DNA from 4 places in the Arthrobacter sp. 2RAF22 genome. Region 4 is predicted to be linked to each of the others. Evidence: riboswitches for the same ligand, from Rfam matches in the RefSeq annotation. Region 4 holds a riboswitch; each other region holds the start of a gene.
The links. A riboswitch is a leader RNA that binds a small molecule or an ion and turns the genes downstream of it on or off. The one in region 4 is predicted to bind thiamine pyrophosphate.

Region 1 (5,813 bases), on a different contig from region 4:
TGAACAGCTTCGCGCCGCGGATTTCCTCCGCCTGGTTGCGCGTGGAGATCTCTTCGAAACCGAGCAATAGGATGTCCTTGTTCCACCGGGCGCTGCTGATGGTCAAGGGGCCGGCCTTCGCGGGCTCCACCACAAATTCGGTGCCCGGGACGAAACGATCGCCGGGGGCATCGGTGAGCACCTGGACGGTGACTTCGCCGCGGATTCCGTGGGGCTTGCCGATTCGGGCAACCTGGAGCTGCATGGGGTTCCTCTGATTTCTTCGCTGGGCCCGGATGAGGGACCCACGGCTGGGTTTGCTCGTAAAACAATCCGGCCCCTCCACCATAATCTGGTGAAGGGGCCGGATTTGAGACAAGTATTGCTGAGCGCGTTACCGGCGACGGTCGGTGTCGACGACGTCGACCCGCACCTGCTCGCCGCCCGCCAATGCCGCAATCACAGTGCGCAAAGCGCGTGCGGTGCGACCCTGGCGACCGATCACCCGTCCGAGGTCGTCCTGGTGAACGCGCACCTCGAGGGATTCCCCGCGGCGGTTGTTCTTGGCACTGACCTTGACGTCCTCAGGGCTGTCAACGATCCCGCGGACCAAGTGCTCGAGCGCTTCTGCCAGCAACTTACTCAGCCTCGGTGGTCTCTGCTTCAGCGTCAGCGGGAGCTTCAGTTGCTTCCGACTGCTTGGCCTTCTTGGTGATGGCTTCCGGAATGATGACGGAACCCTTCTCCGGTGCAACGAAAGCAGGCTTGGCGACCTTGGTCTTCAGCGTGCCTTCCTGGCCCGGGAGGCCCTTGAACTTCTGCCAGTCACCGGTGATCTTGAGGATCGCGGCAACCTGCTCGGTCGGCTGGGCGCCGACGGACAGCCAGTACTGTGCACGCTCGGAGACAACCTCGATGTACGAGGGCTCTTCGGTGGGGTGGTACTTGCCGATTTCTTCAATCGCACGGCCATCGCGCTTGGCGCGGGAGTCCATGACGACGATGCGGTAGTACGGTGCGCGCATCTTACCGAAGCGCTTAAGGCGAATCTTTACGGCCACTTTTGTGGTCACTCCTGTTTCTGAAACGGGGTTGAGCCCGTCGTTCTGCACCCGTGGGGCGGGCCATACTTGAGGGTTCCAAGGACAAGATGCACACACGGAGAGAGGGGCCGCGCGGATCGAGTACCTGTCCATTGTGCCAGATGGCGGACAGTATTTCGAACGTGCGGTCCGTGCGGCGGGTTTTCTGCGGGGTTACTGCTCAGCGGACCAGACGTAGAGACCGCCCCGTTCGGCCTTTTCGACGTCGCTCGCGAGGGCCGCCAACTGCTGGACGTACAGGCGGGCCTGTTGGGCATCAAAGGGCATGTCCTCTTGGGCCGCCCAGCGTTCGGCGACGTCGTCGAGGACGTTTCCTTCGCCTTCGGTCTCGTAGCTGAGGAGCTCAGACAGGGCACGCACCATCGCTTCGGGGACGCCCAGCAAGGCGTCGCTGGTGACGTCCACCAAAGCAAGCTCATAGTCGGCCCCGCCTGCGTGCACGGCCGTGCCCGCGAGGTCTCCGAGCTGTTCTACTTCGAAATCGCTGATTCCCGGGATCCGCACCGCGGCGCCGGATACGTCACTGCCCTTCTCCAGGGCGGCGGCCCTCTTGAGTGCTTCATCGTGGGTGGCAACAAAGATTTCAGCAAAGCCCATGGAAAGTACTCTCATTCAGTCGTGCCAACGGAGCTGCGGCGCAGCGGCCGAGATGCGCCACGCCGTCGGATCAAGCGTAGCGGACCGCGACCCGCAGCCGGTTGCGCCACGGGTCCTCGAAGCGGAGCTCCTGGCCCGTGTGGTGCGAGGCGATGCCCGCTACCTTGAGGCGATCGGCGAGCGCGCCGACGTCGTTTCCTGACGGCACTTCGATGACCACCTCGCCGAGGCCGAGGGTGTCCTTGCGCGGGCCTGCACCGCGGCTGTTCCACACGTTCATGGCCATGTGGTGGTGGTAGCCGCCCGCGGAGACAAACAGGGCCTGCCCGTGCCAGCCGGCGGTCTGCTCGAAGCCGAGGGTGTCGACGTAGAAATCATGGGCGGTCTTCACGTCGCCCACCTGGAGGTGGACGTGCCCGACGCCGGCGCCCGCCCCATGCTGGCCCGTCACGGCCGCTTCACTCAGGTGCTGCTGGAGGTAGCGCTGCGGCGGGAGCGGCAAGCTGTCCATCACGACCGAGCTGCCGTTCCACTCCCAGCCTTCACGGGGCTTGTCGTAGTAGAGTTCGATGCCGTTGCCCTCCGGGTCGGTGAAGTAGAAGGCTTCGCTGACCAAGTGGTCGGCACTGCCGACGAAGGCGTGGGGTTCGTACTGCGCGGCGGAGGCAACAGTTGCGGCGAGCGAGGGCTGGTCCTCGAAAAGCAGCGCCGTGTGGAAGAGTCCGGCCTCTCCGCGGTCCGGGATCTGGAGACCAGCGGCCGGCGCGAGGTGCACCAACGGCTTGCCTAGCCGGCCGAAGTAGAGCCCGCCGTCCTGTTCGGCGACAACGTCCAGCCCCAGCGCCCGCTGGTAGTAGTCGCCCATGAGCTTCATGTCCCCCACTTTGAGCATGACAGTGCCCATGGTGAGTTCGGCAGGAAGGAGATCCTGGCTGGATGTGATGGTCATGTGAAACTCCCGGCTTTTTGTGGCGCCGCCCTTCGGCAACCTCTATGTATCTAAATTACTTGAAGCTTCAATTTATTCCTAATGCCCGGCGCTTCCTGAAATGTGTCCCCTCAGAACGGTGCATCCGGGCTGCAGCACGATCTCTAGGGACGCTCGGGGATCCTTTGCGTAGAGCACGACGTCTGCGCTGGCGCCTTCGCTGATGCCGTCGGCACCCAACCACTCACGGGCGGACCAGCAGGCAGCATCGAGGGCGGCGGCCGCCGGAAGACCCGCCCGCTGGAGTTCCAGGATCTCCTCGCCGATCCGGCCGTGTTTGATGACGCTTCCGGCGTCGGTTCCGGCGTACACCCGCACTCCGGCGTCGAACGCCTCAAGGACCCGCTCATGCCTGCCCTCCCACAACGCGATCATGTGGGCGGCGTAGCGCGGAAATTTGGTTTCAGCCTGCTTCGCGATGTCCGGAAACGTCGCAATGTTGATGAGCGTGGGGACAATCGGCACATCCTGGTCCAGCAGCCGGGGAATGTGGTGGGGCAACAATCCGGTGGCGTGCTCGATGCAGTCGATCCCGGCGTCGAGCATGTCATCGATTGTCCCTTCGGCGAAGCAATGGGCGGTCACCCGCGCCCCCTCGTCGTGTGCGGCCGCGACGGCGTCCTTGACGACGGCGGCCGGAAAGGACGGGCCGAGATCCCCGGCGGAGCGGTCGATCCAGTCCCCCACGATCTTGACCCAGCCGTCTCCGGACCGCGCTTGCTTGCGGACTGCCTCCATCAGATCCTCCGGCTCCACCTCTTCGGCCAGCCCGGGGATGTACCGCCGTTGCCTCGCGATGTGCCTGCCCGCGCGGATGATCCTCGGCATGTCCGCCCGGCGTTGCAGCCAGCGCGTGTCGCTTGGGGATCCGGCATCGCGGATCAAGAGGGTCCCGGCATTCCGGTCCGCAGTCGCCTGCAGGCGGGCAGTCTCCTCGTCGACAGCTCCGCCCTTGCCCAAGCCAACGTGGCAATGCGCGTCGACCAGGCCGGGAAGCACCCAACCGTCCAGGACGACGTCGGGCTTCGCAAGGGGCCGGACGAAGGTCAGCCGTCCGTCGACCGACCAGAGGCCGCGCCGTTCCTCCTCCGGCCCGGTGAGGACGGCGCCGCTGAATTCGATGATTTCCGCCATGATTCCACCCTAGTTCCCGGGGGCTTCGCCGGCGCGGTCACATCTGTCACAAGCGCTGGCAGCTGTGGTAGCTTCGTCTACGACCACACGGGGGCCCTTGCAAGGGCTGAGATCGGGCTGATGCAGCCTGCGACCGTTGAACCTGTCCGGGTAATGCCGGCGAAGGAAGTGAGTAATCCTTTGAGCACCAAAGAAACACAGCTGAGCCCTACCCAAAAGGGATCGGACCACGATGTGACCCAATCCCTCAAGTCGCATTCCCTCGCGTTCCTGGAGGATGCCGACACGGGAATCCGGGTTCCAGTGACGGAAATCGCCCTCGAACCGTCCCCCAACGGCGAGGCCAACGCCCCGTTCCAGGTGTACCGGACCGCCGGACCCGGGAGTGATCCCGTGGTGGGCCTCGAACCGTTCCGCAGCGAGTGGATCGAAGTCCGCGGCGACACTGAGGCCTACAGCGGCCGCGAACGGAACCTGCTCGACGACGGCAAGTCGGCCGTGCGCCGCGGCGCCGCCTCCGCGGAGTGGAAGGGGGCACAGCCGGTGCCCCGCCGCGCCGTCGACGGCAAGACCGTGACACAGATGCATTACGCGAAACAGGGCATCGTCACGCCCGAAATGCAGTTCGTGGCACTTCGCGAAAACTGCGATGTGGAACTCGTCCGCAGCGAGGTCGCTGCCGGCCGGGCCATCATCCCCAACAACATCAACCACCCCGAATCCGAACCGATGATCATCGGCAAGGCGTTCCTGGTGAAGATCAACGCCAATATCGGCAACTCGGCCGTCACCAGCTCCATCGCCGAAGAAGTGGACAAGTTGCAGTGGGCAACGCAATGGGGCGCCGACACCGTCATGGACCTGTCCACGGGCGATGACATCCACACCACCCGCGAATGGATCATCCGTAACTCCCCCGTACCGATCGGCACCGTGCCCATCTACCAGGCCCTCGAGAAGGTCAACGGCGAAGCCAACAAGCTCACGTGGGAAATCTTCCGCGACACCGTCATTGAGCAGTGCGAGCAGGGCGTGGACTACATGACCATCCACGCCGGCGTGTTGCTGCGGTACGTGCCGCTCACCGCGAACCGCGTGACGGGCATCGTTTCCCGTGGCGGCTCCATCATGGCGGGCTGGTGCCTGGCCCACCACGAGGAAAACTTCCTCTACACCCACTTCGACGAGCTCTGCGAAATCTTCGCCAAGTACGATGTCGCGTTCTCGCTGGGTGATGGACTGCGCCCGGGCGCAACGGCGGACGCGAACGACGCCGCGCAGTTCGCCGAGCTGGACACCTTGGCCGAGCTCACGAAGCGCGCGTGGCAGTACGACGTGCAGGTCATGGTCGAAGGCCCCGGACACATCCCGTTCCACTTGGTGCGGGAGAACGTGGAGCGCCAGCAGGAGCTGTGTGACGGCGCGCCGTTCTACACGCTGGGCCCCCTTGTCACCGACGTCGCCCCGGGCTACGACCACATCACCTCCGCCATCGGCGCGACGGAGATCGCACGCTACGGAACCGCGATGCTTTGCTACGTCACCCCGAAGGAACATCTGGGCCTGCCCAACAAGGACGACGTCAAGACCGGCGTGATCACGTACAAAATCGCCGCCCACGCCGCTGACCTGGCCAAGGGGCACCCCGGCGCCCACGAACGCGACGATGCGCTGTCCAAGGCCCGCTTCGAGTTCCGCTGGCGTGACCAGTTCGCGCTGTCGTTGGATCCGGTCACGGCAGAATCGTTCCACGACGAGACACTCCCGGCAGAACCGGCCAAGACGGCGCACTTCTGCTCCATGTGCGGACCAAAATTCTGCTCCATGCGCATTAGCCAGGACATCCGCGACGAATACGGCTCGGCCGATTCCCAAGCGGCCATCGCGGAAATGTATAGCGGCATGCGCGAAAAGAGCGAGGAGTTCCTGGCATCAGGGGGCAAGGTCTACTTGCCCGAGCTTGAGGTTCCCGCAGGAAAACGTGAGGCGGCGTCAGGAAACCTGAACTGATC
Region 2 (5,813 bases), on a different contig from region 4:
GGTTAAAAAGACAGATGGAGCGGGCCATACGGCCCGCTCCACCCGTTCAGAACGTGTTATTACTCTGCAGCTGCAGCAGCAACGATGTTCACTACGCGACGGCCACGGCGAGTACCGAACTCAACCGCGCCTGCCTGCAGGGCGAACAGGGTGTCGTCGCCACCGCGGCCGACACCGGCGCCCGGGTGGAAGTGGGTGCCGCGCTGGCGGACGATGATCTCGCCTGCGGAAACGACCTGGCCACCGAAGCGCTTTACGCCGAGGTACTGGGCGTTGGAGTCACGACCGTTGCGAGTGGAGCTCGCGCCTTTTTTATGTGCCATTTGAAATGCCTGCCTTTAAATTCTGGGGAATCTGTTGAAAACCTGAACAGCAACCAGTGGTTACTTGATACCGGTGATCTTGATCTTGGTCAGTTCTTGACGGTGACCCTGGCGCTTCTTGTAGCCGGTCTTGTTCTTGAACTTCTGGATGACGATCTTCGGACCACGGAGGTCTTCGAGGATCTCAGCCGTAACCTTGACCTTGGCCAGATCCGCAGCTGCGGAGGTGACCTTGTCACCGTCCACCAGGAGCAGTGCGGGCAGCTCAAGGGTGCTGCCGGCTCCACCGGGGACGCGGTTCAGGGTTACGTAGTCTCCAACGGAAACCTTTTCTTGGCGGCCGCCTGCGCGGACAATCGCGTACACCACTTGGGCACTCACTTCTCTCGACGTTTATTACTAAATTTGCGTGCGGAACCCCGATCCAAAAACGGGCCTGGTTCACGCTGTGCCTCAACGCCGTGGACTCCGGTACGGAATCCATGAGTCATCCCTCGAATAGTTCTAAATGAAAGGTCAGTTCCAAATGAACGGTTTCTAGGGGCATAACCCAAGTGTTGGCGTAAGCACCGAAGATCTAGATTACGCTAGTTTCGCCTTCGGCTGCAAATGAGGCCAGGTCCGGAGGCTGCCACGTGATGGCTGCCACAGACTGGCTATGCCGCCATCCGGTACCGTGCCCGTCCACCTTACCCTGCCGGCCGCGAAAAGCTCGGATCCTCACGCCGACACGCTGCAACGCCTGCGGGGGCAAGCCGCGTTCCGGTGCCTCCTCCCCGGAAGACCGGCTCAGCCGTGCAACCTTGGAGCATCGAAGAACGCCGTTTCATAGCGGCAGGATTGGGCAAACGCCTCCATCATCGCTGTGCACTCCGCGGGCGACGCAACCTGCGCGGCGGCATCCGTGATGTCGATCGCCTTGCGGGTGGCCTCCGCGAACGCCTCGTCCGCGTAGGTGCGCAGCCAATCCGCATAGGGGTGCTCGTCCGATACTCCGGCCTCGACAAACCCATGGTGGAGCCGCTGTCCCACCTCGGCGTACAACCAGTAGCAAGGCAACACGGCAGCAACCAGCACCGCATAGCTTCCCGACGCCGATGCCGCCAGCAAGTGGTCCACGTAGGCCTTGGTGACCGGGCCCAGCTCTCCGCTCACCTGGCGTCCACTGAGCCAATTCCGGTGCAGCTCGGATTCGACTTCAAGGCACATCTGCGAGCCGCGGGCCCAGAACAGCTGTTCGGTTTCACTCGGAGCGAGGGCGCTTGCCCGTGCCAGGACCCTGGAATAGCCGTTGAGATAGATGGCATCCTGGGACAGGTAGTAGCTGAACTGCGCTTCGCTGAGACCACCGGATTGCAAGTGCTGGATGAAGTCCAAGCCATAAATGGCTGCCAGTTCCGTTTGGGCGGCGTCCCACATCCGGACGGCGAAGTCCCCCGGTTGAAGGGCCTGCTGGAGCGCGTGGAAATGATGGATCGGCCCGTTGCCCTTCCCTACTTCCAGCACCTCGGACCGGGTCAGCGCCTCCTGGAGCCAGGGCTTGACGACACGCAAAGCAGACTCCCAATCGCCGAGCCGCGCCTTGGCCGTCGCCATCGCCGACGACAGGGAACATCCCGTCCCATGGCTATTGCGGGTCTCCACCCGTTGGCCGGCGAATTCCACCACGTCCTGGCTCAGGACTCCCCCGGTATTGACCAGGGCATCGGGGCAGCCGGCTCCCTGCAGATGGCCCCCCTTCACCAGGACGGTGTTTCCGCAGCTAGCGGCCAGGCGCTTGCCTTGCTCCAACGCCGATGCCCAATCAGTGGCAACAGGCTCGCCAAGCAGCATGGCCAATTCCGGAAGGTTGGGGGTCACCAGGTCTGCGAGGGGCAGCAGTTCCCGCAGTGCGGTTTCAGCGGACTCCGCGAGGAGCCTGTCGCCACTGGTCGCGATCATCACTGGATCCAGGACGACGACGGCGGGGCGCGCCTCGCCGAGCCAGCGGCGGACTTCGTGGATGACCGCCGCGTCCCCGAGCATGCCGATCTTGACGGCATCAACCGTGATGTCGTCGCTAATGGCGTCCAATTGCTGGCGCAGGAACTCCACGGGAGGCACATGGACGCCAGTGACGCCCTGTGTGTTTTGTACAGTGAGCGCCGTGATGACGGCCATGCCGTAGCCGCCATTGGCCGCAATGCTCTTCAGGTCTGCCTGGATCCCAGCACCACCTGAGGGGTCCGAGCCGGCGATGCTGAGGACCCTGGGGATGGGGCGCTGGATGGCCTTGAGCGGGTAGACAGATGATTGCGCCGAAACAGTCATGCGAGACATCCCTTCGCCGGTGCTAACCGGACAGGTTCAACGGGTCTGGTCTCAGCCGGCTCGGTGCGCGGCACCCCGTGTCAGTCCCCTAGCTTAACCCTGATCACGCCTCGCCCGCTGAAATCGCCCATTGCAACCGGACTGCCAGGGTCGGCGGATTGGCCCACAACGCCGAAACCCCGGCGGTTTCCACAGGAGCGGAAACGGCCGGGGCTTAGGCACGGTACTGCGTTCAGAGTTCGGACTTCGGCACACCGACGCCGAGGATGATCGGTTCCGCTGCCGCCGTCGGCTTCGTCGGGGCGGCGTCTGCCGCCTTGGCCTCGTGCGCGGCCCCACCGGAAGCAGCCGCGGCAACCTCGTGGTGCTCCACGTTGGTGGCGTTGGCGGCACCCTGGGCCCGGCTGGCGCTACGGTTGCGTCGGCCTCGGCGTCCACGCGAACCCGAGTCCGGGGATTCACCGCTTGCAACGGCTGCGGGGGCCTCTGCGGGGGTTTCCTTGGCTGACGTTGACGTCGTGGCGGTGTCCGGAGCTTCTCCGAGGCCTGCGAATGCCTGTGCCAATAGGTCCAGGCTCATGGCAGGTGTGCCACTTGCAGCCTCCTCTTCGTGGTGGACGAAAGGCAACGCAACTTCCTCGCCGCCGAATCGCAGCACAGGCTTCGAACGTTCCTCGCCACTCGAAGCAGCGGCCGGAGCCTGGACCGGGGCCGCTGGGGCCCGGACCGGGGTTACTTCCGCTGCGTGCCCGTCGGCGAGCAATTCCGCCGCGTGGTGGAGCTCGTCGTCGTGCAGGTGGGCAGCGTGGGCTGCAGCCGCGATGGTGGCAAGGGCTGCGCGGGTGGCTGCCTGCCGGTTCGGGTCGGTGGATTCCACAGTGTGGACCGGCACCGAAGGGGTGACGGGCAGTTCAGTGGTCCCCGGCCCCGTGCCGCGGCCGCGGCGACGCTTGCGCTGCTCGGGGCGGACGGCTGGCTGTGACTCCGTGCGCGGGTGGTGGTGTTCAGCTGCCACGACGTTGGCCCGACGGTGCTCCACGGGCTCGTCGTGCGTGACGATTCCGCGCCCTGCGCACGTCTCGCACTGCTCGCCGAAGACCTCCAGCAGGCCGGTGCCCATGCGCTTGCGGGTCATCTGGACCAATCCAAGCGAGGTCACCTCGGCGACCTGGTGCTTGGTACGGTCCCGGCCGAGGCACTCGACCAGGCGGCGCAACACGAGATCGCGGTTGGATTCCAGGACCATGTCGATGAAGTCGATGACGATGATTCCACCGATGTCGCGCAAGCGGAGCTGGCGGACCACTTCCTCGGCAGCCTCAAGGTTGTTCTTGGTGACGGTCTCCTCGAGGTTGCCGCCGCTGCCGGTGAACTTCCCGGTGTTGACGTCGACAACCGTCATGGCCTCCGTGCGGTCGATCACGAGCGAACCACCGGAGGGCAGGAAGACCTTGCGTTCCAAGGCCTTGTGGATCTGTTCGTCCACACGCCATGCCGAGAAAATGTCCTGGTCCGAGGTCCACTTCTCGAGGCGTCCCACCAGGTCCGGCGCCACGTACGTGACGTAGGCCTCGATCGTGTCCCAGGCTTCATCGCCGGAGACGATGAGCTTGGAGAAGTCCTCGTTGAAGACGTCACGGACAACCTTGATGGTGAGGTCCGGTTCGCCGTACAGCAGTTCCGGAGCCAGGATCTTGGTGGACGTGGACTGGCTTTCGATGCCTTCCCACTGGGCCCGCAAGCGGTTGATATCGTGCGTCAGCTCTTCCTCGGAAGCACCCTCGGCGGCGGTGCGGACAATAACGCCCGCGTTCTCCGGGAGGCGGTCCTTGAGGATTTTCTTCAGGCGGTTGCGCTCGACGTCGGGCAGCTTGCGGGAAATTCCCGTCATTGACCCGCCCGGTACGTACACAAGGTAGCGGCCGGGAAGTGAAATCTGGCTCGTCAGGCGTGCGCCCTTGTGGCCCACCGGGTCCTTGGTGACCTGGACCAGCACGGAGTCGCCTGACTTCAGGGCGTTCTCGATGCGGCGCGGTTTGCCTTCCAGGGTGACGGCATCCCAGTTGACTTCACCGGCGTACAGTACGGCGTTGCGGCCGCGCCCGATGTCTACGAACGCGGCTTCCATCGACGGCAGCACGTTCTGGACCTTGCCCAGGTAGACGTTGCCGATGAGGGAATCCTGCTGTGTCTTGGACACGAAGTGCTCCGCGAGCACGCCGTCTTCGAGGACACCGATCTGGATCCTGTCGTCGCGCTGGCGAACGATCATCTGGCGGTCGACGGACTCACGGCGGGCCAGGAATTCGGCTTCGGTGATGACCTGGCGGCGGCGGCCGGTCTCGCGGGATTCGCGGCGGCGCTGCTTCTTTGCTTCAAGTCGGGTGGAGCCCTTGACGCTCGTGACTCGGTCGGAGCCGCTGGTGGACTCAACGTGCGCGCGGGGAGCGCGGACGCGGGTCACAGTGTTGGGGGGATCGTCGTCTCCGCCGCCCGTCAGTTCCAGGTCCTGATCGCCGCGACGACGGCGCCGGCGACGGCGGGAGGTCACGCCTTCTTCGAGGGCCTCCTCGGTACCGGCTTCTGCCTCGTCCTCGGATTCCGCAGAGGTTTCTTCTCCCGCGTCATCACGCTCGGTGCCCCGGCGTCCGCGACGGCCACGGCTGCGACGCCGACGGCGGCTGCCGGCTTCGTCCAGTTCGTTCTCCTCGGAACCTTCCTCAGCTTCGGCCCGCGGTTCCTCGTCGACGACGGCCGGACGGACAACGGCGCTCAAGTCAGGTGCCTGGAAGATCATGGACGTGACGGAGGCAGGTTCCAGGAACAGCGACGCGATCGGACTTGCGGCTTCGGCGTCGACGGCCGGCTCCCCGGTGGTTTCCTCGGGCGCGGGCTCCTCGGCCGGCGGCTCCACAGTGGTTTCCCCGGGCGAGGCAACGTCGGCAGCCGGCGTTTCAACCGGGGCTTCTTCGGTAACGGGATCGGCGCTCTTTGCCCTCGTCGTACGACGCCGGCGGACCGGCTTTTCGGGGGCGGCTTCGGCCTCTGGTGCTATTTCAGGTACGACGGCGGCAGCAGCCTCCGGTGCCTCGCCACCTTCCGTGGACGCTTCTTCAGCGAAACCCGGCAGCGGCTCGGAGGTTTCGACCTTCTTTCGAGCCCTGGTGCGCCGGACGGGAG
Region 3 (5,813 bases), on a different contig from region 4:
GAAGGCCTCGCCCATCTGCACCGGATTCTGCGCGCGGGTCACCGCGGTGGCCAGCAGCACGGCGTCGCAGCCGAGCTCCATGGCCAGTGCGGCGTCGGACGCGGTGCCGATGCCGGCGTCGAGCACTACCGGCACCGAAGCGCGGGACACAATCAGCTCGATGTTGTGGGGATTCAGGATGCCCAGGCCGGTGCCGATAGGCGCGCCCAACGGCATCACCGCAGTTGCCCCGAGGTTCTCCAGGCGAAGCGCAAGTACGGGGTCGTCGTTGGTGTAGGCGAAGACCTTGAAGCCGCGGTCCACCAGCTTCTCCGTCGCATCCACCAACTCCACGGCGTCAGGCAGCAGCGTCTGTTCGTCGGCGATGACCTCGAGCTTCACCCAATCCGTTTCCAATGCCTCCCGGGCTAGCTCGGCTGTCATGACGGCATCCTTGGCGGTAAAACAGCCGGCGGTGTTGGGCAGGACACGGATGCCGTGGTCTACGAGCAATTGGAACAGCGAACCGGTTTCCGTCGGTGAGTACCGCCGCATGGCGACGGTAGTGAGTTCGGTGCCGGAAGCCAGCAAGGCTGCCCCGAGGCCGTCTAGGCTCGGAGCTCCGCCGGTTCCCATGATAAGGCGCGAGCCGAACTCAACACCGTCGATCACCAGGGCATCGGTTCGGGTGCCTGCTTCGTGAGTGCTTGCTGTGGTCATGGTTCAGCCTCCCTGTACTGCGGTAACGATTTCGAGTTCGTCGCCGTCTGCGAGCGCGGTGGCAGCCCACTGGCTGCGCGGCACCACTTCGGAATTGCGTGCGACGGCGACGCCGATCTTGCGTCCGTCGGCCGCTTGGCCGCTGGAATCCACAACGCGTCCGGTGATGTGGCTGACGAGGGTGGTGACGGAAGCGTCGTCGCTCAGCGTGTGGTCTGCGCCGTTCAATTTGATGTTCATGCGTGGTCCTTCAGAAGGGGATTTAAGGTATCGGCCGATGGGCCGTCTGCGGAAGCCCTTGCTGTTGAGAGCGGGCGGGAGAAGCGGTCCGGGCGGAATTTGTTCCACCGGGGATCGGCGGTGCCATCCATGAGTCCAACGCAGATTTTTGCCGCTGCCGGAGTGAGGAGCACGCCATGGCGGAAGAAGCCGCTGGCCACGATGAGGCCGGGCACGGTTCCTTCCCGACCTTCGACGCGGCCCAGCAGCGGTGCGTTGTCCGGGGTGCCCGGACGGGCCCGGGCAGTTGCTTCAAGGAGTTCCAGCTCGGCAACGGCCGGAACCAATACCTGGGCGTCGCGGAGCAATTGGTAGACGCCGCCGGCTGACACCGGGTTGGCCGATCCCCCGGACGACGACAATCCGTCCTCACGTTGCGTCGCGCCGATCACCACGGTCCCGTCATCGCGGGGAACGATGTAGACGGGCACTCCGCGCACCATTCCCCGGACCGTGGCGGTGACCAGCGGTTGCAGGTGGTCCGGGACGCGCAGCCGCAGTATGTCGCCGTAGACGGGACGCAACGGGAGCGACAATCCATCCGGCAGTCCTTTCACGCGGGCGGCATCGAGTCCGTTGGCTACCACCGTTTCCGTGGCAAGCACTTCGATGCCTGAGCCGAGCACGGCCCCGACGGCGCGCCCGTCCTCCCACAGGAGGCCCGCCGCAGTGTCCCGGACCGCGAAACCGCCTTCGGCCCCCGGAATCCAGCTCGAATCGCCGGGCTGGTGCTCCGCCAGCGCGCCTAGAATCGCGGCCGAAAGCCGGCGAGGATCCACTTGGTGGTCGCCCGGGATGTCGAAGGCACAGGAAATCTGCGGGCTCAAGAGCGGCTCACGCTCCCGTGCTTCGCGCAACGGCACGGATTCCACCACCAGGCCATGGGCCAGCTGGACGTCCCGAAGATCGGCGAGCGCCCGGCGGTCCGCTGCGTCCGCACCGACGGCGAGGGTCGGCGTCGTCCGGTAACCCGTGCTGCGTCGGGTTCGTGAGCCGGTCACATTGTGTTCGAAGTCCGGCCACAACGCCGACGATTCGAGCATGAGCTCCAGGAGGTCCTCTTCCTGGTAGTGCAGTTCACTGACGGGTGCCAACATCCCCGCCGCCGCGAAAGTAGCGCCGCTGGCCGGCGCGGGATCGATCAGGGCAACCGAGCGGCCCGACCTTCGGGCTTCCCACGCAATGCCCAGGCCAATGACGCCGCCCCCGATCACCGCCACGTCTGTGTGCAGGGGCCCGTGCTGGGTGTTTACTTCGTCCATGGAGTCCTTCCCTACGCCGGTACTAGCCGGATCAGGTCAAGCGGTCGGCGCTGAAGCCCTCTCAGCCGCGCGGCGATTGTGACTGCCGCCGCGGCTCCCGCGGTACCAGCCCAGTTTAGAGGAACTACTCTGTTTCCATGACCCAGCACGATGTCCACACCACCGCCCGCCTCTACCTCTGCACCGACGCCCGCAAGCAACAGGGTGATTTTGAGCAGTTTGTCGATGCCGCATTCGAGGGCGGCGTGGACATCATCCAGCTGCGCGACAAGACCATCGAAGCGGCAGAGGAACTGGAACTCCTGGAGATCCTGCAATCCGTGGCGCACCGTCACGGGCGCCTCTGGGCAGTCAACGACCGCGCCGACGTCGCTTCCCTGTCGGGCGCGCCGGTATTCCACATCGGCCAAAAGGACATTCCGCTGCGCTCGGCCCGGAAGCTGCTCCACGACCCCACCATCATCGGCCTCTCCACGCACACGCCGGAGCAGATTGACGCAGCCATCGCCGCGTCGCCTGGCCGCAGCGGCTTGGACTACTTCTGCGTCGGGCCTGTGTGGGCCACGCCCACCAAGCCTGGACGCTCCGCCGTCGGGCTCGATCTGGTGAAGTACGCTGCCAATGCGGTGAAGCAGGCAGACGAAGAGACGGTCGGCGGCGTAGTGCTTCCTTGGTTTGCGATCGGCGGCATCGATCTCAGCAACGTGGAAGACGTAGTGAGGGCCGGCGCCAGCCGCATTGTTGTGGTCCGCGCCATCACCGAGGCCGAGGATCCGACGGCGGCAGCCCAGGCACTCCTGGCCGCACTGGACGCAGCGGCGGCCTAGCGAGACGCCGGGAGATTTTGGAGTTACCCTGACTTTCGTGTCACATCAGCGCATAGCCCCGAACGTCTCTGAAACGTCGAACCAGCTCGCGGAAGCACTGGCGGCGCTTCGGACCGAACTCGAGCTGCCCGCTGGTTATCCCGCTGAAGCACTGCGCGACGCGGAGGCCGCGGTTTCAGGACACAGGTTGCCGGCACAGGACCTCACGGGCGTTCCGTTCATCACGATCGACCCGGCCTCTTCCACGGATCTCGACCAGGCCCTCTTCATTGAGCGGTCCGGGAATGGTTACAGGGTTCTCTACGCCATCTCCGATGTGCCCTCCTTTGTGCCACCGGGAGGAGCGCTCGACGCCGAGACCCGCCACCGGGGACAGACGTACTATGCGCCGGACGGCCGCATACCGCTGCACCCCGAGATCATCAGCGAGCACGCCGGAAGCCTGCTGGCGGGCCAGGACTGCGGAGCGTTCGTGTGGGACTTCGAACTCGATGCCGAAGCAGAGTTCCGCACCGTCTCAGTTCGCCGGGCAAGCGTACGCAGCCGCGCCAAGCTCAACTACAAGGGCGTCCAGTCCGCGATCGATTCCGGGACAGCTGATCCCGTCCTGCAGTTGCTCAAGGAGGTCGGGCTCAAACGGGTGGAACTCGAACGCCGCCGCGGCGGAGCGAGCCTGAACATGCCTGAACAAGAAATCGTCCAACTGCCCGACGGCGGGGGGTACAGGATCGTCGCAGCTCCCTCGCTGCCCGTCGAGGACTGGAACGCCCAGGTTTCGCTCATGACCGGGATGGCGGCGGCCCAGCTGATGCTCGACGGCAAGGTTGGAATCCTGCGCACCATGCCCGCTCCCGATGAGCGCTCGCTGCTCCATTTCAAACGGCAGGCCGGGGCGCTCGGCAAGCCTTGGACCGAGGGGACCAGCTACGGCGAGTACCTACGGACCCTCGACGGCAAAGACCCCCGGCAATTGGCCATTCTCCATTCCGCGGGGCTGCTTTTCCGGGGCGCCGGCTACACGCCTTTCGACGGCGAAGTACCGGGCAGCGTCATGCAGTCAGCCATCGGCGCACCATATGCCCACACCACTGCGCCGTTGCGCCGGCTGGTCGATCGTTTTGTCCTGGTCATCTGCGAAGCACTGAGCAACGGAACGGAGATCCCTGCATGGGCCCGGGATGCTTTGCCGAGCCTGCCGGAGATCATGGCGTCATCCGACCAGCTTGCCGCCAAAATGGAGCGCCTCGCCTTGGACACGGTGGAGGCCGCACTCCTGGTGAACCACGTCGGACAGGAATTCGACGCCGTGGTGATTTCCGGATCGAAGCCTGCCAAGAACAACGGAAACGGGAACGGGAACAGCACCAACGGCCACAACGGGAATGGGAATGGGAATGGGAACGGCAACTCCCACGGCCCCTCCGGCATCGTCCAGATCGCCGAGCCGGCGGTCACCGCTCGTTGCGATGGCGAAATGGAGTCCGGTACGAAGGTCCGCGTGAAACTGCTTGACGCGGACATTGCCACCCGCCAAATCACCTTCGAACTGCTCCAGTAGCGCAATCAGTTCACAGGACCGCGGCCGCGATCCGGGGTTTATTGCGCCCAGACGCTAGACTGTGTGAGTAGTAATGGATGCCCGGTCGTTGATTCAGTTAATTTTTTGACATCAACAAGCCCGCCCCTACGCGATCTTGAGATACACCAGCTGGTCCCCAGTGCCAGTATTTAGATAGCCCGCGATCGGCTTCCACTGGATTTGCTTGCGCCCGTCCGTGCTCCGGAACGGCCCTGCCACAACCGTTGAGCACGCAGCGCAGCCCAAATGAATAAGGAAAACTCCACTGTGAGTGAATTGCACACCCATGAAGTTCTGACAGACGGAACCGAAACGATCGAACCCGAGGAAACCATTTCCTCGGACGAAACACCCCACGAGATCGCAGAAAAGTCCTTCGCCGACTACAACGTCCGCGCCGACATCGTCGAGTCCCTCGCCGACGCCGGAATCACCCATCCCTTCCCCATCCAGGCCATGACCCTCCCGGTGGCCTTGGGCGGTCACGACATCATCGGCCAGGCCAAGACCGGTACCGGAAAGACCCTCGGCTTCGGCATTCCTGCGCTGCAGCGCGTCGTCGGACCGGGCGACGCCGGTCACGACAAGCTCGCTGTCCCGGGTGCACCCCAGGCTCTCGTGATTGTTCCGACCCGCGAACTCGCGGTCCAGGTGGCCAATGACCTCCAGACGGCATCCCGGAAGCGCAACGCCCGTATCGCCACCATCTATGGCGGCCGTGCTTACGAGCCCCAGATCGAAGCCCTGCAGAAGGGCGTCGAGGTTGTCGTCGGCACGCCCGGCCGTTTGATCGACCTCTACAAGCAGAAGCACCTGAACCTCAAGAACGTTCGCATGGTCATCCTCGACGAAGCGGACGAGATGCTTGACCTCGGCTTCCTTCCGGACGTCGAGACTTTGATTGCCGGCACTCCCGCCGTCCGCCAGACGCTTCTCTTCTCGGCCACCATGCCCGGACCGGTCATTGCCATGGCCCGCCGCTACATGACGCAGCCCACGCACATCCGTGCCGCAGACCCGAATGACGAAGGCCTGACCAAGCGCGACATCCGCCAGCTCATCTACCGTGCCCACAGCATGGACAAGATCGAGGTTGTCGCCCGCATCCTGCAGTCCCGCGGCCGCGGCCGGACCATCATCTTCACCAAGACCAAGCGCACCGCCGCC
Region 4 (5,813 bases):
CGAGCCTCTTGACCTTGCTGGCCATTGCCCGCGTCTGGAACCGCGCATTCTGGCGGAAGCCCGAGGACGCTGACTACCCGGCCGCCGTCCTCAAGGACACTGCCGCCGTCGGCCTGCTTCCGAGGACCATGGTGGGGCCAACCGCCGCGCTGGTGGTCTTTGGCGTGGCGCTGACAGTCTTCGCAGGTCCGCTGTTCCAATTGGCCGGAAACTCCGCGGAACAGATGCTGGACCGTACGGCGTATATCCATTCCGTGCTCGGCGAGAATGCCAAAGTCCCGGGCATCGCTGCGCCGGGTGCGTCGACCCCACTGCAGGGGGTTGGCAAGTGAGCCGCAAGCGGATTTCGTTCCGCACCGAGTTGCCCCTGCTGGTCTGGCTGGTGGTCGTGTGGGGTGCGCTCTGGCGGGACTTCAGCCCCGGCAACCTGGTATTCGGTGCGCTGATCGCCGTGGTGGTAGCCAGGGTCTTCTACTTGCCTCCAGTGGAGCTCAGCGGACGATTCAACGTGCTGCGCGCCATTCCTTTCGCCGTCGTGTTCCTTGGCAAAGTGGTGGCCGCGAGCTTCCAGGTCATGTACCTCGCGGTCTTCCGCGGGCCCTTGGTAACCAACGCCGTCGTCGCTGTTCCCCTCCGCAGCCATTCCGACCTCATGGTGACCGCAACAGGGCACGTGATTTCGCTGATTCCGGGTTCCTTGGTGGTGGAGGTGGACCGCTCGACGTCCACGCTCTATATCCATGGGCTCAATGTCCGCAACGATGTGGACACCGCCAAGCTGCGCAAGGAAGTCCAGGACACGGAGGCCTCGCTGATCCGGATCATGGGTACCCAGGCGGAAATGGACGCACTCCAGGCCGAAGGCTGGCCTGCAACGAGGGGAGCTCGCTCGTGAAAGACATCGTGCTGATCGTCACGGCGGTGGTCCTTAGCCTCGCCGCCGCCGGCGCGATCTACAGGATCGCCGTCGGGCCGTCCCTGCTGGACCGGGTGCTCGCCTCGGACGTGCTGCTCGCCATACTGGGTGCTGCATTGGCCATCGACATGGCCGTCAACAGGCACCCCAACAACCTCGTGCTGCTCGTCGCGCTGACGCTGATCGGTTTCATCGGATCGGTGACGGTGGCGCGCTTCGTGGCCGACCGGAGAGGACAGGTCAATGACTCCTGACGCCACCGGAGCGGACGCCGTCATCGATGCCGTCACCGCGGTGCTGCTGATTGTCGGTGCGGTGATGTCATTGGGCGCGGCGATCGGCCTGCTGCGCTTCCCGGACCTGATGAGCCGCATGCACGCAGCTACCAAGCCGCAAGTGCTCGGGCTGTTCCTCGTCTTGGCAGCCATCGGGCTGCAGATGCGCGAATGGTGGGTGTGGCCGATCCTGGCCGTCGCTTGGATCTTCCAACTGCTGACGGTGCCGGTGTCCGCACACATGGTGGGCCGCGCAGGCTACCGGACCAAGCACCTGCACCCCGAGTTGCTGAGCATCGACGAACTCGAGGCCGTGGTGCTGCGGGCCGCCGGTCAACGGGCAGCGGAGAAAGCCCAAGCCGACCCGACAACTCCCCACACCGGGAACGGCGGGAGCCCAGGCCCTCAAGGCGCCAACGGCGGGCCGTCAGCCTAGACGATGTCCTGTGTCTTCGAGAAACGCGAGATGGCGCGCTGGGTACTGCGGCTTGCGAAAACCTGGATGACGGCGCTGACAGTCGCCGAAATCAGGGCGAAGGTCAGTGCAGAGCGCAGGCTTGCCTCCATATCATCGTGACCCTTGGGAGGTTTCTTGCCGGTGGACTTTTCCCACAGCGCATTGACGAGCTTGGTGCCGACAAAGCCAGCGCCGATGCTCACGCCGGTGCCGAGCAGTTTGATGAGGAGGTTCATTCCGGGACTCCTTGCGGGTGGAAACAGGACCGTCCCCAGCCTAACCCCACTTCAGGGCAGTTCCGGAGCAACGGATGGAGCTTGGCGCCTCTGCCGGAAGAACTCCTCCAAGGCCCCGGGCTTTGGACGGACAGGCACGATGTCACGGTCCTCGGCCAGTATCGCTTCCACTGTGCCGAGGGCGACGAGCTCATCCAGCAGCGCAAGCGTGGGCGGCATGAGCTTGAGTGTTCCGGCGACTTCGGCGTCCAGGATTCCGCGGACGGGTGTCCACAAGGACGACGACGCTTCCGTGGTCTGGTGCCTTGGCTCGGCACCGGAAACCGGGCAGGCAAGGTAGAAGTACGTGTCGAAGCGCTTGGGCTGGTCCTGCGGAGTGACCCAGTTGGCCCACGGGCGGAGGGTGGTGGCGTCAAGCTTCAGCCCGGCCTCTTCGAACACCTCACGCTGCGCGGCCGCCAGCACCCGGCCGGCGTTGAACCTGGCGGAGGCAGGTTCGACGGCGATGCTGCTCCGGTGCCATGCGGCGGCGTGCTGCTCGACGACGTCGTCCGCGAAGTCCCAGCCGGAGCTGTCCATCTGGTCCACCCGGCCCCCGGGGAAGACCACCATGCCCGCGGCGAAATCCATCGTGGAAACCCGGTGCTGGACGAACACCTCCAAAGCCTGCGCCGCACCTTGAGAGCCCCCGGGAACCGCGGCATCCCGGACCAGGATCACGCTTGCGGCGAGCCTCGGTTCCGCCACCGTGGTGCTGTTCGCTTCGCCATTGCCTGCCAAGACCGCTCCTTTGCCCGCTCTGCCGCGTCACATTCTGCTGGATCATTGTCCCAGTTTCTGCGGCCGCCCGCGCCATTCCGGGCCGGCCTGCGCTCACCCGGCGAGTGATCCAGCAGAATCCGTCGTCTCCGCGTGTTTGTGACCGTTCCGCGGACGCCAACACAGCGCCCGCAACCCCGCCAAGGTGTAAACTGAACCACGCCCAAAAGGGTGGATTGATAACGACAGGGGAGCGCCGCCGTCGGGCACGCAGCAATGCGGCACGGAGGACGGGCGCTGAGAGTGCGGACAGCCGCAGACCCTCGAACCTGATCCGGCTAGTACCGGCGCAAGGGAGTCGAGTTCTCATAGTGTCCGGACCGGCGCGGCGGAAGCCGCTCGCAGGCAACCGGGAACACTTTCCCCTCCTGTTCCTCAGGAGGACAAAATGACTGGTATTTCTGCAAGGCCGGGCCTCACCAAGCCTGGTTACAACTGGCGCGTCGTGGACATCGTCGTGGCGGCACTCATCTCGATCGCCGGTGGCGTGATCTTCTGGGCATGGGACCAGATGGCTTTGGTTGCAACACCTATGTCCGCCGGCTACCCGCCCCTGAGCGGCCTGATCGCCGGCGGCTGGATGATTCCGGCAGTCTTGGGCATGCTCATCGTCCGCAAACCCGGTGCGGCAATTTTCTGCGAAACAGTGGCCGCCACGAGCGAGCTCATCATGGGTTCCCAGTACGGCACCACGGTGCTGATCTCGGGCCTGCTCCAGGGCCTCGGTGCGGAACTCATTTTCCTGGCCTTCATGTACAAGAAGTTCAACCTGCCGGTGTCCCTGCTGGCCGGTGCCGGTGCGGGCCTGTTCTGCGGCCTGAACGACTCCTTCCTGCCGTGGGGCTGGAACATCGCCTACGAACCGGTCGACAAGCTCGCGTACATCGTGTTCTGCACGATCTCCGGCGCCGTCATTGCCGGTGCCCTGTCCTGGATCGCTACCCGCGGCCTGGCCAGGACCGGTGTCCTGAGCGCGTTCGCGTCACGCAAGGCCGCCTCGGAGCCCGTCTTTTCCTGATGCCCAGTCCTGATTCCGGCACCTCTGCCGTGGTGCGACCCGCCGCCATTTCCGCGCAGGGCTGGGGCTGGCGGCACGCCGGCCGCACCACGCAGGCCATCCACGCCCTGGACCTGGACATCCGTCCGGGCGAGCGCGTCCTGCTGCTTGGCCCCTCGGGCGCAGGCAAGTCGACGTTCCTCCATGCCCTGGCGGGCGTGCTGGGCGAGGAAGGCGACGACGCCGACGAGACCGGCTCGTTGCTGGTGGACGGCGTTTCCCCGAAGGCCCAGCGGGGCCGTGCCGGACTCATGCAACAGGACCCCGAAACCCAGGTGGTGCTTTCCCGCCTGGGCGACGACGTCGCGTTCGGCGCCGAAAACCTTTGCGTGCCGCGGGACGAGATTTGGAAGCGGGTCCATGAAGCGCTCGACGACGTCGGGCTGCTGCGGAGTGCCGGTGGCAGTGCCAGCGGCAACTTTTCGCTCGACCACCCGACGTCGGCCCTCTCGGGCGGGCAGAAACAGCGCCTTGCGCTCGCCGGCATACTGGCAATGCGGCCCGGCTTGATCCTCCTGGACGAGCCGACCGCCAACCTTGACCCGGCCGGCGTCTTGGAAGTGCGCGATGCCGTGGGCCGCTGCCTGGACAAGACCGGCGCCACCTTGGTGGTGGTGGAACACCGGGTATCGGTCTGGAAAGACCTCGTGGACCGGATTGTGGTGCTTCAGCCGGGCAGTTCCTCCTCCGCGGGAGGTTCGACGCCGGCGGTGCTTCTGGACGGCGACCCGGACACGGTTCTGGCGCAAGCAAGGGACATGCTCACTGCTGCGGGCGTCTGGGTGCCTGGTTACGTGCCGGCCACCCGGCCACGTTCGGGAACAGGCACCGGACCGGCGGCCGACTCCGGGGCGGGGAGCTCCCGGAATGGGGGCGAGTTGCTGCTCGCCACCCAGGAGCTTGCGGTGTCCCGCGAACGGACACGGCGCCGGGGGTTCAAAACGATCGCCCCGCGTCCTGTGCAGTCCGGACTCGACGCCGAAGTGTTTGCCGGGCGGGCACTGACCATCACCGGTCCCAATGGCGCCGGAAAATCGACCTTCGCTTTGACCCTCGCGGGGCTGTTGGCGCCGATATCCGGGGCGGTGACTGCCGCCGTCGGGCTCAGCGACGGCGCGGGCCCCGACCCGTTCAAGTGGAAGGCCCAGCAGCTGATCTCCCGCATCGGGACTGTGTTCCAAGAGCCCGAGCACCAGTTCGTCACCGGCCGCGTCCTCGATGAGCTCATGTTCGGCCCCAAGCATCTTGGCCATGGCGAGGAACGGGTGGACGAGTTGCTGGAACGGCTGCGCTTGGGGCATCTCGTGGACGCCAATCCGTACACGCTCTCCGGGGGCGAAAAACGGCGGCTATCCGTGGCGACGGTGCTCGCCGCGCACCCCCGCGTCCTGGTGCTGGACGAACCCACTTTCGGCCAGGACGCGAACACGTGGGCTGAGCTTGCGTCGTTCCTGTCCGAGCTGCTCGACGCCGGCACCTCCGTGGTTTCCGTGACCCACGACCAGGAATTCAGCTCCGTCCTGGGCGGCGCCGAGATGCGGCTCGAGCCTGCATTCCAAGGCGGCACCCGGCAGGAAGCAGGTGCGGCATGAGGGACGCCCTAACCCTGCGCGGCAACAACGCCCTCCTGACACGCGCCAATCCGCTGGCCAAGTTCGTGTCGGTCTTCCTGATCACCCTGGTGTTGGCGTTGTCCATCGACTTGGTGTCAGCCTCGACCGCGCTCCTCGGCGAATTGGCGTTGTTCCCCCTCGCGGGGCTCACCGTGCGCTTGCTCTGGCAGCGCGGCTGGCCCTTGATTATCGCGGCCGCGCTCGGAGGTTGGAGCACCGCGATCCTGTCGGCCGACAGCGGAAGGATACTGCTCGACGTCGGGATCTGGTCCATTAGCGAAGGCTCGCTTCAGCTTGGACTCGGCTTCATGCTGCGGGGTCTTGCCATAGCGCTGCCTGCCATTCTCCTGATGAGTTGCACCGATCCCACCGATCTCGCCGATGCCCTGGCGCAAAAGGCGAAACTGCCGCACCGTTTTGTCTTGGGTACCCTGGCGGCC

Region 1: another riboswitch for thiamine pyrophosphate. It lies ahead of thiC (phosphomethylpyrimidine synthase ThiC); the one in region 4 lies ahead of AB4068_RS06535 (ECF transporter S component).
Region 2: another riboswitch for thiamine pyrophosphate. It lies ahead of AB4068_RS14065 (bifunctional hydroxymethylpyrimidine kinase/phosphomethylpyrimidine kinase); the one in region 4 lies ahead of AB4068_RS06535 (ECF transporter S component).
Region 3: another riboswitch for thiamine pyrophosphate. It lies ahead of thiO (glycine oxidase ThiO); the one in region 4 lies ahead of AB4068_RS06535 (ECF transporter S component).

What each region holds. Positions count from the first base shown of each region.
Region 1 is NZ_JBFRGL010000020.1:15,403-21,215, forward strand. Features, by position in the region: gene rimM (ribosome maturation factor RimM) at 1-244, opposite strand, end outside; gene AB4068_RS14380 (RNA-binding protein) at 374-616, opposite strand; gene rpsP (30S ribosomal protein S16) at 618-1,040, opposite strand; gene AB4068_RS14390 (hypothetical protein) at 1,236-1,679, opposite strand; gene AB4068_RS14395 (VOC family protein) at 1,750-2,628, opposite strand; gene AB4068_RS14400 (amidohydrolase family protein) at 2,707-3,801, opposite strand; TPP riboswitch at 3,879-3,986, shown strand; gene thiC (phosphomethylpyrimidine synthase ThiC) at 3,982-5,811, shown strand; gene AB4068_RS14410 (alpha/beta hydrolase) at 5,812-5,813, opposite strand, start outside.
Region 2 is NZ_JBFRGL010000019.1:10,072-15,884, forward strand. Features, by position in the region: gene rpmA (50S ribosomal protein L27) at 60-323, opposite strand; gene rplU (50S ribosomal protein L21) at 384-692, opposite strand; gene AB4068_RS14065 (bifunctional hydroxymethylpyrimidine kinase/phosphomethylpyrimidine kinase) at 1,113-2,633, opposite strand; TPP riboswitch at 2,625-2,721, opposite strand; gene AB4068_RS14070 (Rne/Rng family ribonuclease) at 2,866-5,813, opposite strand, start outside.
Region 3 is NZ_JBFRGL010000001.1:346,426-352,238, forward strand. Features, by position in the region: gene AB4068_RS01505 (thiazole synthase) at 1-699, opposite strand, end outside; gene thiS (sulfur carrier protein ThiS) at 703-939, opposite strand; gene thiO (glycine oxidase ThiO) at 936-2,240, opposite strand; TPP riboswitch at 2,232-2,351, opposite strand; gene thiE (thiamine phosphate synthase) at 2,378-3,067, shown strand; gene AB4068_RS01525 (RNB domain-containing ribonuclease) at 3,105-4,625, shown strand; gene AB4068_RS01530 (DEAD/DEAH box helicase) at 4,914-5,813, shown strand, end outside.
Region 4 is NZ_JBFRGL010000005.1:74,825-80,637, reverse strand. Features, by position in the region: gene AB4068_RS06565 (Na+/H+ antiporter subunit D) at 1-332, shown strand, start outside; gene AB4068_RS06560 (Na+/H+ antiporter subunit E) at 329-895, shown strand; gene AB4068_RS06555 (monovalent cation/H+ antiporter complex subunit F) at 892-1,170, shown strand; gene mnhG (monovalent cation/H(+) antiporter subunit G) at 1,160-1,627, shown strand; gene AB4068_RS06545 (DUF4235 domain-containing protein) at 1,624-1,884, opposite strand; gene AB4068_RS06540 (NUDIX hydrolase) at 1,936-2,664, opposite strand; TPP riboswitch at 2,881-3,017, shown strand; gene AB4068_RS06535 (ECF transporter S component) at 3,092-3,721, shown strand; gene AB4068_RS06530 (ABC transporter ATP-binding protein) at 3,721-5,352, shown strand; gene AB4068_RS06525 (energy-coupling factor transporter transmembrane component T family protein) at 5,349-5,813, shown strand, end outside.